DNA from 3 places in the Rhizobium sp. 05N49 genome. Region 2 is predicted to be linked to each of the others. Evidence: predicted binding sites of a transcription regulator. Region 2 holds the regulator's gene; each other region holds the start of a gene.

Region 1 (3,259 bases), on a different contig from region 2:
CGTCATAGCGCACCTCATCGGTCAACTGCATGATCGCGTAGCCGACAAGGCAGAACAGGGTCACCGTCGCAGTTGCCACGAGCTGGGTGCGATAACGACGGAGAAGGGCCCGAAATCCGCCGACATCTTCCCGTTGCATTTCTTCCAAATCGTTCGGACCCACCATGTTACCACCAAGAATGGTTGCCTACCGCAGCGCCGGCATGAGCTGACCTTTCATAGATCCGCCACCACTATCTCTATCAATGGACAGATCGACTGATGACGCGATGGGGATAGGCGGCCTTGAACTGCGCCATCATTGCGCTGGCTTGTTGCAGCACACGCTCGGCCTTTTGTGGATCATCGCGCGCCAGTTCGTCGGCATTGACGCGCATTGCCTCTGCCATGCTGGCGGACATCATGGCAAAGCGTCTTTCGCCATGAACCAGCGCCTCCTGTGAAGCTTTTTCAAGCCACCGCGCGAAATCAACGATGATCTCTTCTCGTTCATCGATGCCAACGCTCTTGATGATACTGATATTCTCTTCCATGCAGGTGTTACTCCAACACAACCGGCGCACACCGAGTTCAACGTCTCGAGCGGGCAATGAGCTAGGAAGACAAAAAATCGAATTCAAGGGTTCATTGAAGCTTGAATTCGCCCTCGACACGACGCCATTCGTTCGGCCTAATCAGCCGCTGGTGTGTATAGCGCACCGAGTGAAGTGGTCCGTCGAGGCTGGCCTTCCAGAAGTGGAGGAACTTGTGCATCTCGGGAAAGTCGGGAGCGAGATCATAGTCCTGCCAGACATAGGTCTGCAGGACGGATTCGAAGTCGGGAATGCGATAGAGAATATGCGCGGTGGTCAGTCCATAGCCGTTGAGCTGACGCTCCAGGTCCGATGAGAATTGCATACTTCATCTCCGTTTCATGACACTGCGAAGGTGGCGCAGAATCGCGCAGCCCTCAACGGTTTTCTGAACGCTTCGATGTTGTTTCTTGTTCCTTTACAGCATGTTAGCAGCCGGCGGTGTCGAGTGCTAATTTTTCCTGCCGACCCTCTTGAAATTGAAAAAGCCCGAAAATAAATTTTTGCACGCGAACGCTCAACGAGGTTCGCACCCGCCCGGACTGGTCATCCGGTCCGGCCAGGGGATTTCGAAACATCATCGTTTGTCCACGGAGGAAAACATGTCGTTCCGACCGCTCCATGACCGCATTCTCGTACGCCGGGTCGAATCCGAAGAAAAGACCAGAGGCGGCATCATCATTCCCGACACCGCCAGGGAAAAACCGCAGGAGGGCGAGGTCGTCGCCGTAGGCCCCGGCGCRCGCAGCGATGCAGGCCAGATCCAGGCGCTCGACGTCAAGGCCGGTGATCGCATCCTGTTCGGCAAATGGTCCGGAACCGAGATCAAGATRGACGGTGAAGATCTGCTGATCATGAAGGAAAGCGACGTTCTGGGCATCATCGAAGCTCAGGCCGAGCGTAAACAAGCCGCCTGAGGCGGCTCGTCCCCCAKACCCAACACCATCAGTCAATAGCTGCCTATTGAGGAGTTAGACAAATGGCTGCGAAAGAAGTCAAATTCCATAGCGACGCCCGTGAACGCATGCTGCGTGGGGTCGATGTGCTGGCAAATGCCGTCAAAGTCACGCTCGGCCCGAAGGGTCGTAACGTGGTGATCGACAAGTCCTTCGGTGCTCCGCGCATCACCAAGGACGGGGTATCGGTCGCCAAGGAAATCGAACTCGAAGACAAGTTTGAGAACATGGGCGCCCAGATGCTGCGCGAAGTGGCGTCGAAAACCAACGATCTTGCCGGTGACGGCACCACGACCGCGACGGTACTCGCGCAGGCCATCGTCAAGGAAGGTGCCAAGGCCGTCGCATCGGGCATGAATCCGATGGACCTGAAGCGCGGCATCGACATTGCCGTCGACGCCGTTGTCAAGGAACTCAAGACCAATGCCCGCAAGATCACCAGCAACTCGGAGATCGCTCAGGTGGGCACCGTCTCTGCCAACGGTGATTCCGAGATCGGCCGCRATCTCGCCGAGGCGATGGAGAAGGTTGGCAATGAAGGCGTCATAACCGTCGAGGAAGCCAAGACCGCCGAGACCGAACTCGAAGTCGTCGAGGGCATGCAGTTCGACCGTGGCTACCTGTCTCCATATTTCGTGACCAACCAGGACAAGATGCGCGTTGAGTTTGAAGACCCATACATCCTGATCCACGAAAAGAAGCTGTCGAACCTCCAGGCGATGTTGCCTGTCCTCGAAGCAGTCGTGCAGTCGAGCAAACCGCTCCTCATRATCGCCGAAGACGTCGAAGGCGAAGCTCTTGCCACGCTCGTCGTCAACAAGCTGCGCGGCGGCCTGAAGATTGCTGCTGTCAAGGCTCCGGGCTTCGGCGATCGCCGCAAGGCCATGCTCGAAGACATCGCCATCCTGACGGGAGGCACCGTCATCTCCGAAGACCTCGGCATCAAGCTCGAGAACGTCACGCTGAACATGCTCGGCCGTGCCAAGAAGGTGGCGATCGAAAAGGAAAKCACCACCATCATCGACGGCGTCGGCTCCAAGGCCGAGATCGATGGCCGCGTTGCGCAAATCCGCGCGCAGATCGAGGAYACGACGTCTGACTACGATCGCGAAAAGCTGCAGGAACGTCTCGCCAAGCTCGCTGGCGGCGTTGCCGTCATCCGSGTSGGCGGTTCGACGGAAGTGGAAGTGAAGGACAGATCGCGGAAAACGCCGGCGCCGAAGGTTCGGTCATCGTTGGCAAGCTGCGGGAGAAGGCCGAGTTCTCCTTCGGCTGGAATGCCCAGACCGGAGAATACGGCGATCTCTACGCTCAAGGCGTTATCGACCCGGCCAAGGTCGTGCGCACGGCACTCCAGGATGCAGCATCGGTCGCCGGCCTTCTTGTGACCACGGAAGCAATGATTGCTGAAAAGCCTAAGAAGGACGCCGCACCTGCCCTGCCGGCCGGCGCGGGAATGGACTTCTAAAGGCGATAGGGAAGGCTCGCCCCAGCCGCGTGGGGCGAGCCACTTGCGGAGGAAACCATGAACCTGCCATCGAAGGAAGACGCGCGCCTTTGCGCCAGCGTCGTCAAAGAGGTTGCCCGAGCCAAAGGGATGTCGGGCGACCCATCCTCCATCAGCCGGCTGACGGCGACAGTCGCGAGACTGTTCAACAAGGGCATGCGAGACCGCGACAGGCTTCTGTCGAAAGCGATGGCAGTCGCCGACATGCCGGTGGCGCAGGAGGA
Region 2 (3,259 bases):
CACATCCTCGTAAAAGGCTTCTGTCGCATCGAGATCATTTGCGTAGAGCGCAGTTTCAAGAACGCCTTCGATGGGTTGTGCCATTGCCCGCCCCTTTTGAGGCCTTGCCCCCGTAAGCAGGGACGAGGAAATTCACTGGCGAGGCTTGAATGAAAGCCTCAGGCGATGGCTTGCTTCTGTAGGTCCACCAGCTCGGCAATGCCCGCCTTGGCGAGACCCATCAGCGAGGAGAACTCCTCTTCGCTGAAAGGCGTGCCTTCCGCCGTACCCTGGATCTCGACGATGCCGCCGGCGCCTGTCATGACGAAATTGGCGTCGGTCTCGGCCGAGGAATCCTCGAGATAGTCTAGGTCGATGACCGGCTGGTTGGCGAAGATGCCGCAGGAGATCGCCGCGACATGGTCCTTCAGCACGCGGTCGGCCTTGATCATGTTGCGGGTTTCCATCCAGCGCAGGCAATCGTAAAGCGCAATCCAGCCGCCGGTGATCGAGGCCGTGCGCGTGCCGCCGTCGGCCTGGATGACGTCGCAGTCGAGCGTGATCTGCCGTTCGCCGAGGGCAGTAAGATCGACCACGGCACGCAGCGAGCGGCCGATCAGGCGCTGGATCTCTTGCGTGCGGCCGCCCTGTTTGCCGGCTGCGGCTTCGCGCTTCATTCGCTCGCCTGTCGCGCGCGGCAGCATGCCATACTCGGCTGTGACCCAGCCCTTGCCGGTGTTGCGCAGCCACGGCGGCGTCTTGTCTTCCAGGCTCGCCGTACAGAGTACGTGCGTATCGCCGAACTTTACCAGGCAGGAGCCTTCAGCATGCTTGGAAAAATTGCGCTCGAAGGAGACCTTGCGCATCTGGTCGGTTTTTCTGCCTGAAGGCCGCATTCTCTTCTCCTGAAACATGATGCCGAAAACGTGAGCGCTTTCAGGCAATGTCTGTGCATGCATTGTATCGTCGCCCGCTTCTACGATTGGCTGCGTGCATTTGCAAATTCCCTTTTGCCACGGGGGGCAGATTGGCTATATTTCCCTGATATCATTCAGTGCGGGTGCGAAAAGTTCATGAGCTACAGGTCGACATCAATTTCGGATGCCGTGGCTGCGCTGGATGAACGATCGAAGGAAATCTTCCGGCGCATCGTCGAAGGCTATCTGGAGCACGGTGAGCCGCTCGGCTCCCGCAATCTTTCGCGTCTTCTGCCGATGTCTCTGTCGCCTGCCTCCGTTCGCAATGTCATGAGCGATCTGGAAGAGCTTGGTCTCATCTATTCGCCGCATGTCAGCGCCGGGCGCCTGCCGACGCAGATCGGGCTGCGCTTCTTCGTCGATGCCTTTATGCAGGTCGGTGACCTCTCGGCAGAAGAACGTGCCAGCATCGACCGCCAGGTGCGGGCTGGAAGCCGCGACAATCCGGTGGAATCGATGATGAATGAGGCGAGTCGCATGCTCTCGGGCATTTCGCGCGGCGCCGGCCTTGTCATCACCTCAAAGAGCGACCCGGTTCTGAAACATGTCGAGTTCATCCGCCTGGAACCTACCAAGGCGCTGGCTGTTCTTGTCGGTGACCATGATCAGGTGGAAAACCGCATTATAGAACTGCCCGCAGGTGTTACCTCGTCGCAACTCACCGAGGCTGCCAATTTCCTCAATGCACACATGACCGGGCAGACGCTGCCGGAATTGCGCTTGCAATTGAGCCAGCTGAAAGATGAAGTTCGCCATGAGCTCGACGCACTGTCGCGCGACCTCGTGGAGCGCGGCGTCGCCGTGTGGGCCGGCAACTCGGACGAGACGAAGCCGGCACAGCTCATCATCCGCGGCCGAGCAAACCTGCTGGAAGGCGTAGGCGGCGCGGAAGACCTCGACCGGCTGCGCCTGCTATTCGATGATCTGGAGAAGAAGGACAGCTTGATCGAGCTCCTGAACCTTGCCGAAAGCGGGCCGGGCGTACGCATTTTCATCGGTTCGGAAAACAAGCTTTTCTCACTTTCCGGCTCCTCGCTCATTGTGGCGCCCTATCGCGATGACGACGACCGCATCGTTGGCGCGGTAGGGGTGATCGGTCCCACGCGGCTCAATTATTCCCGCATCGTGCCGATGGTGGACTATACCGCGCAGCTCGTGTCGCGCCTTTCGCGCGGATCTCTCTGATCCCTTGCGCAAAACAGGCGGAATTTTAGCTTCTTCGTAACGCAGACTTGATTTTTTCCGGCCAAACATCGATATCGGGCGCATCTGAGAATACACGAACCGGAGACCGTCATGACTGATGAAACGACGAAGAACGGACCTGACGCGGCTGCGGCGGAAGCCACAGCCGACGCCGCCGCAAACGTCGAGAATGAAGCCGTGAAGGAAGCAGCCGCAGGCGAACCGGATGCGCTTGAGCTTCTGAAGGCCGAGAATACGGAATTGCGCGACCGCTACCTGCGGCTCGCTGCCGAAATGGATAATCTGCGCCGCCGCACGGAGCGCGAGGTCAAGGACGCCAAGTCCTATTCCGTCGCAGGCTTCGCCCGCGACATGCTGGCCGTCTCGGACAATCTGCGCCGTGCGATCGATGCCATTCCGCCGGAAGCCAGGGCTGCCGCCGACGCTGGCCTGATGACATTGATCGAAGGTGTCGAGATGACCGAGCGCTCCATGCTCTCGGCTCTCGAGCGCCACGGCGTTCGCAAGCTGGAGCCGGTCGGCCAGAAGTTCGACCCGAACTTCCATCAGGCGATGTTCGAAGTGCCGAATACCGAAGTGCCGAACAATACGGTGGTACAGGTCGTACAGGCCGGTTTCAGCATTGGTGAACGCGTCTTGCGCCCGGCCATGGTCGGCGTCGCCAAGGGTGGTCCGAAACTCGTCGAAGCCGAGGCCAACTCGGTGCTGGACGAGAAGGACGCCTGAGACAGCAAGAATGCCTGACAATTGAAAAAGGCCGCGTCAGCGGCCTTTTTGGTTTTTGTATCACCCTTGCGAACTAGATGCGCCCGAAACGCTCGATCAGCAGATCGAAGAAACCGTCGGAATCCACGTAGCGCATGACCTTTGCATTACGCTTTCGGTCGGTCACATGCCACCAGTCGACGACGGTCATGCCGACCGTCAGTTCGGATGTGACTTCGATCTCGACATTGCAGTCCCGGCCCTTGAAGAGGTCCGGTTTCAGCAGATAGGCGACGGTCGTCGGATCATGCAGCGGACCGCCGTCCGAGCCGTATTTTTCGATGTCGAAGCGCTCGAAGAATTCCAGCATCTCGACCATCGCCTTGGCAGGC
Region 3 (3,259 bases), on a different contig from region 2:
GACAACCTTGACCGGGTCGACGATGCCGAGCTGGATCAGGTCGCCATATTCGCCGGTCTGGGCGTTGTAGCCGTAGTTGTCTTCATTCTTGTCGAGGATCTTGCCGACAACGATCGAAGCTTCATCACCTGCGTTTTCAGCGATCTGGCGAACCAGAGCCTGGAGAGCGCGGCGCACGATGTTGATACCAGCTTCCTGGTCGTCGTTTTCGCCCTTTGCGGTGATCTTCGTGGAAGAACGCAGCAGAGCGACGCCGCCGCCCGGTACGATACCTTCCTGAACAGCAGCGCGCGTCGCGTTGAGAGCGTCGTCGAYGCGGTCCTTCTTTTCCTTCACTTCSACTTCCGTCGAACCGCCGACGCGGATRACGGCAACGCCGCCAGCGAGCTTGGCAAGACGTTCCTGCAGCTTTTCGCGGTCGTAGTCGGAGGTGGTTTCTTCGATCTGGGCCTTGATCTGGGCAACACGGCCTTCGATGTCGGACTTGGCGCCGGCGCCGTCGACGATCGTGGTGTTTTCCTTGGAGATCGAGACCTTCTTGGTGCGGCCGAGCATGTCGAGCGTGACGCTCTCGAGCTTGATGCCGAGGTCTTCGGAGATGACAGTGCCGCCCGTGAGGATAGCGATGTCTTCCAGCATGGCCTTGCGGCGATCGCCGAAGCCCGGAGCCTTGACAGCAGCAATCTTCAGGCCGCCGCGCAGCTTGTTGACGACGAGCGTAGCAAGAGCTTCGCCTTCGACGTCTTCAGCGATGATGAGGAGCGGCTTGCCGGTCTGAACGACAGCTTCGAGAACCGGGAGCATGGACTGCAGGTTCGAAAGCTTCTTTTCGTGCAGGAGGATGAAGGCGTCTTCGAGGTCAGCAACCATCTTTTCCGGGTTGGTGACGAAGTACGGGCTCAGGTAGCCGCGGTCGAACTGCATGCCTTCGACGACTTCGAGTTCGGTTTCAGCGGTCTTGGCTTCTTCGACGGTGATAACGCCTTCGTTGCCGACCTTCTGCATTGCTTCAGCAATGTCGAGACCGATCTGCTTTTCGCCGTTTGCGGAGATCGTGCCGACCTGGGCAACTTCTTCCGACGTGTTGATCTTCTTGGCCTTGGCCTGGAGATCCTTGACGACTTCAGCAACAGCGAGGTCGATACCGCGCTTCAGGTCCATCGGGTTCATGCCGGCAGCAACTGCCTTAGCGCCTTCGCGAACGATGGCCTGTGCGAGAACCGTTGCAGTCGTGGTGCCGTCGCCGGCGACGTCGTTGGTCTTCGAAGCAACTTCGCGGACCATCTGGGCGCCCATGTTTTCGAACTTGTCTTCGAGTTCGATTTCCTTGGCGACCGAAACACCGTCCTTGGTGATGCGCGGAGCGCCGAAGGACTTGTCGATAACGACGTTACGGCCCTTCGGACCGAGGGTGACCTTCACTGCGTCAGCGAGGATATCGACGCCGCGCAGCAACTTTTCGCGCGCGCCGCGGCCGAACTTTACTTCTTTAGCTGCCATTTTGAGAACTCCTGAAAAGGGGTGTCAGCGATATCGGATGAAAGACAACCGGCTGATTAGCCGATGATGCCCATGATGTCGGCTTCCTTCATGATCAGAAGGTCTTCGCCGTTGATCTTGACTTCGGTGCCCGACCACTTGCCGAACAGAACGCGATCGCCAGCCTTGACGTCGAGTGCTACGACCTTGCCGGACTCGTCACGAGCGCCGGAGCCGACAGCGACGATTTCGCCTTCCTGCGGCTTTTCCTTAGCGGTATCCGGGATGATGATGCCGCCCTTGGTCTTCTCTTCGGATTCAACGCGACGGACAACGACGCGATCGTGAAGCGGGCGGAAATTGGTGCTTGCCATTGTCTAATCCCTCGATCAAATGACATTCGCGGACCGGGGTGGCCCACAAGGTGGATGTTAGCACTCAACTCCCGTGAGTGCTAGCGCCGTGCATTTAGGGATGGCTCCAGAAGGAGTCAAGAAGAGCCTTCACGGATTTTTGTGCCGGAATTGTGGAGACATGCAGGATTTGTCCCGCGTGGCGCCGAGCCTTTGCCACAGCCTGCCTTTCCGAGCCTTGCCCGCCCGGGCGAACATGGGGGGCGGCTGGCGGGCCGGCCAACTCGCCACGCATCATCTGGCCAATGCGTGGCGATATCGTTGCCCGCCTGCTTCCAAGGTTGACCGCTTTACAGCGGAAGTCGACATTTGCCTCGGGTTGGACAGGCAAGGCAGATTGTCAGGGTCTGCACGGAAGCCGACATCATGACCGCTGTGCGCGGCCATGGTCGCCCCAGTCGCAAGAAAATGCCTAGCGTTGGAAGGTGAGGTGGATGGTGCCACTCGGCGCGGTTTCCGACTTCACCGTGCAGCCGGCTTCCAGGCCGCGCAGATCGTCCCACAGGCGTATGCCGCGCCCGAGCAGGATCGGAGCGATAGCGACATGAAGGCGATCGACAAGGCCCGCCTTGAGGAAGTCGCGAACAACGGTAGCACCGCCGCCAACCCGCACGTCTTTGCCGCCCGCCACACTGACAGCCCGCTGTAGCGCATCGGCAGGTGTAGTGGCGAGGAAATGGAAAATTGTCCCGCCAGCCATCTCCAGGGAAGGACGTGGCTTGTGGGTGAGGACGAAAACCGGACACCGGAACGGCGGCTCGTCACCCCACCAGCCGCGCCAGTCCGGATCGTCGGGAAAGTTGTGGAGACCGAACATGCCGGCGCCCATGATCTCGGCCCCCACATTTTCGAAATACGCCTTCGCGTAGTCGTCGTCGATGCCTGTCGCCCCAGCCCCGCTGGTATCCTTGAATACGCGCTCGCGGAACGTGCGGGTTGCTACATATGAGCCGACGAGACGCGACCAGTCCTCTCCGAACGGGACTTCCGGCGTCTGGTCCGTCGTTGTCGCGAAACCATCGAGCGAGATCATGAGATCGACACGAACTACCACTGTTGTTCTCCTTGCGAGTGGTTGCACCATGACAGCCTCCATCTGTAGGCCAGACACTAAGGCATGTGCCTTTGTATCGAGGGTCAAACACTAAGGCAAGTACCTTATTGTTCTTGACTGGCAATCTGTGACGTTTTAATAGGCCACATGCCCTACCACTCGACACCGCTCGACCTTGCCTTTCACGCTCTCAGCGACCCGACCCGCCGCGCGGTCGTCTCGCGCCTGGCTGCCGGCGAGGTACCGGTCAGCGTCCTGGCCGAGCCTTTCGACATGGCGCTGCCCTCCTTCGCCCAGCATCTCAAGGTGCTGG

What was found. Region 2 encodes HrcA, which represses chaperone genes, less so after heat shock. Its sites were predicted from a motif close to GTTAGCACTCNCNNNNNGNGAGTGCTAAC; they were not measured.
Region 1: a site for HrcA is predicted at 1,000-1,028, ahead of groES (co-chaperone GroES). Genes of this name have one in related genera too.
Region 3: a site for HrcA is predicted at 1,910-1,938, ahead of groES (co-chaperone GroES). Genes of this name have one in related genera too.

The regions. Positions count from the first base shown of each region.
Region 1 covers NZ_JBFTME010000018.1:127,392-130,650, reverse strand. Annotated here, with positions in the region: partial or broken gene AC1DF8_RS28365 (hypothetical protein) at 1-166, opposite strand, end outside; gene AC1DF8_RS28360 (hypothetical protein) at 243-533, opposite strand; gene AC1DF8_RS28355 (usg protein) at 625-897, opposite strand; gene groES (co-chaperone GroES) at 1,175-1,489, shown strand; partial or broken gene groL (chaperonin GroEL) at 1,552-2,996, shown strand; gene AC1DF8_RS28340 (hypothetical protein) at 3,054-3,259, shown strand, end outside.
Region 2 covers NZ_JBFTME010000002.1:331,140-334,398, forward strand. Annotated here, with positions in the region: gene AC1DF8_RS05845 (VOC family protein) at 1-84, opposite strand, end outside; gene rph (ribonuclease PH) at 159-875, opposite strand; gene hrcA (heat-inducible transcriptional repressor HrcA) at 1,053-2,141, shown strand; gene grpE (nucleotide exchange factor GrpE) at 2,253-2,888, shown strand; gene AC1DF8_RS05865 (nucleoside hydrolase) at 2,962-3,259, opposite strand, start outside.
Region 3 covers NZ_JBFTME010000027.1:13,568-16,826, forward strand. Annotated here, with positions in the region: gene groL (chaperonin GroEL) at 1-1,500, opposite strand, end outside; gene groES (co-chaperone GroES) at 1,557-1,853, opposite strand; gene AC1DF8_RS32410 (dihydrofolate reductase family protein) at 2,305-2,946, opposite strand; gene AC1DF8_RS32415 (ArsR/SmtB family transcription factor) at 3,094-3,259, shown strand, end outside.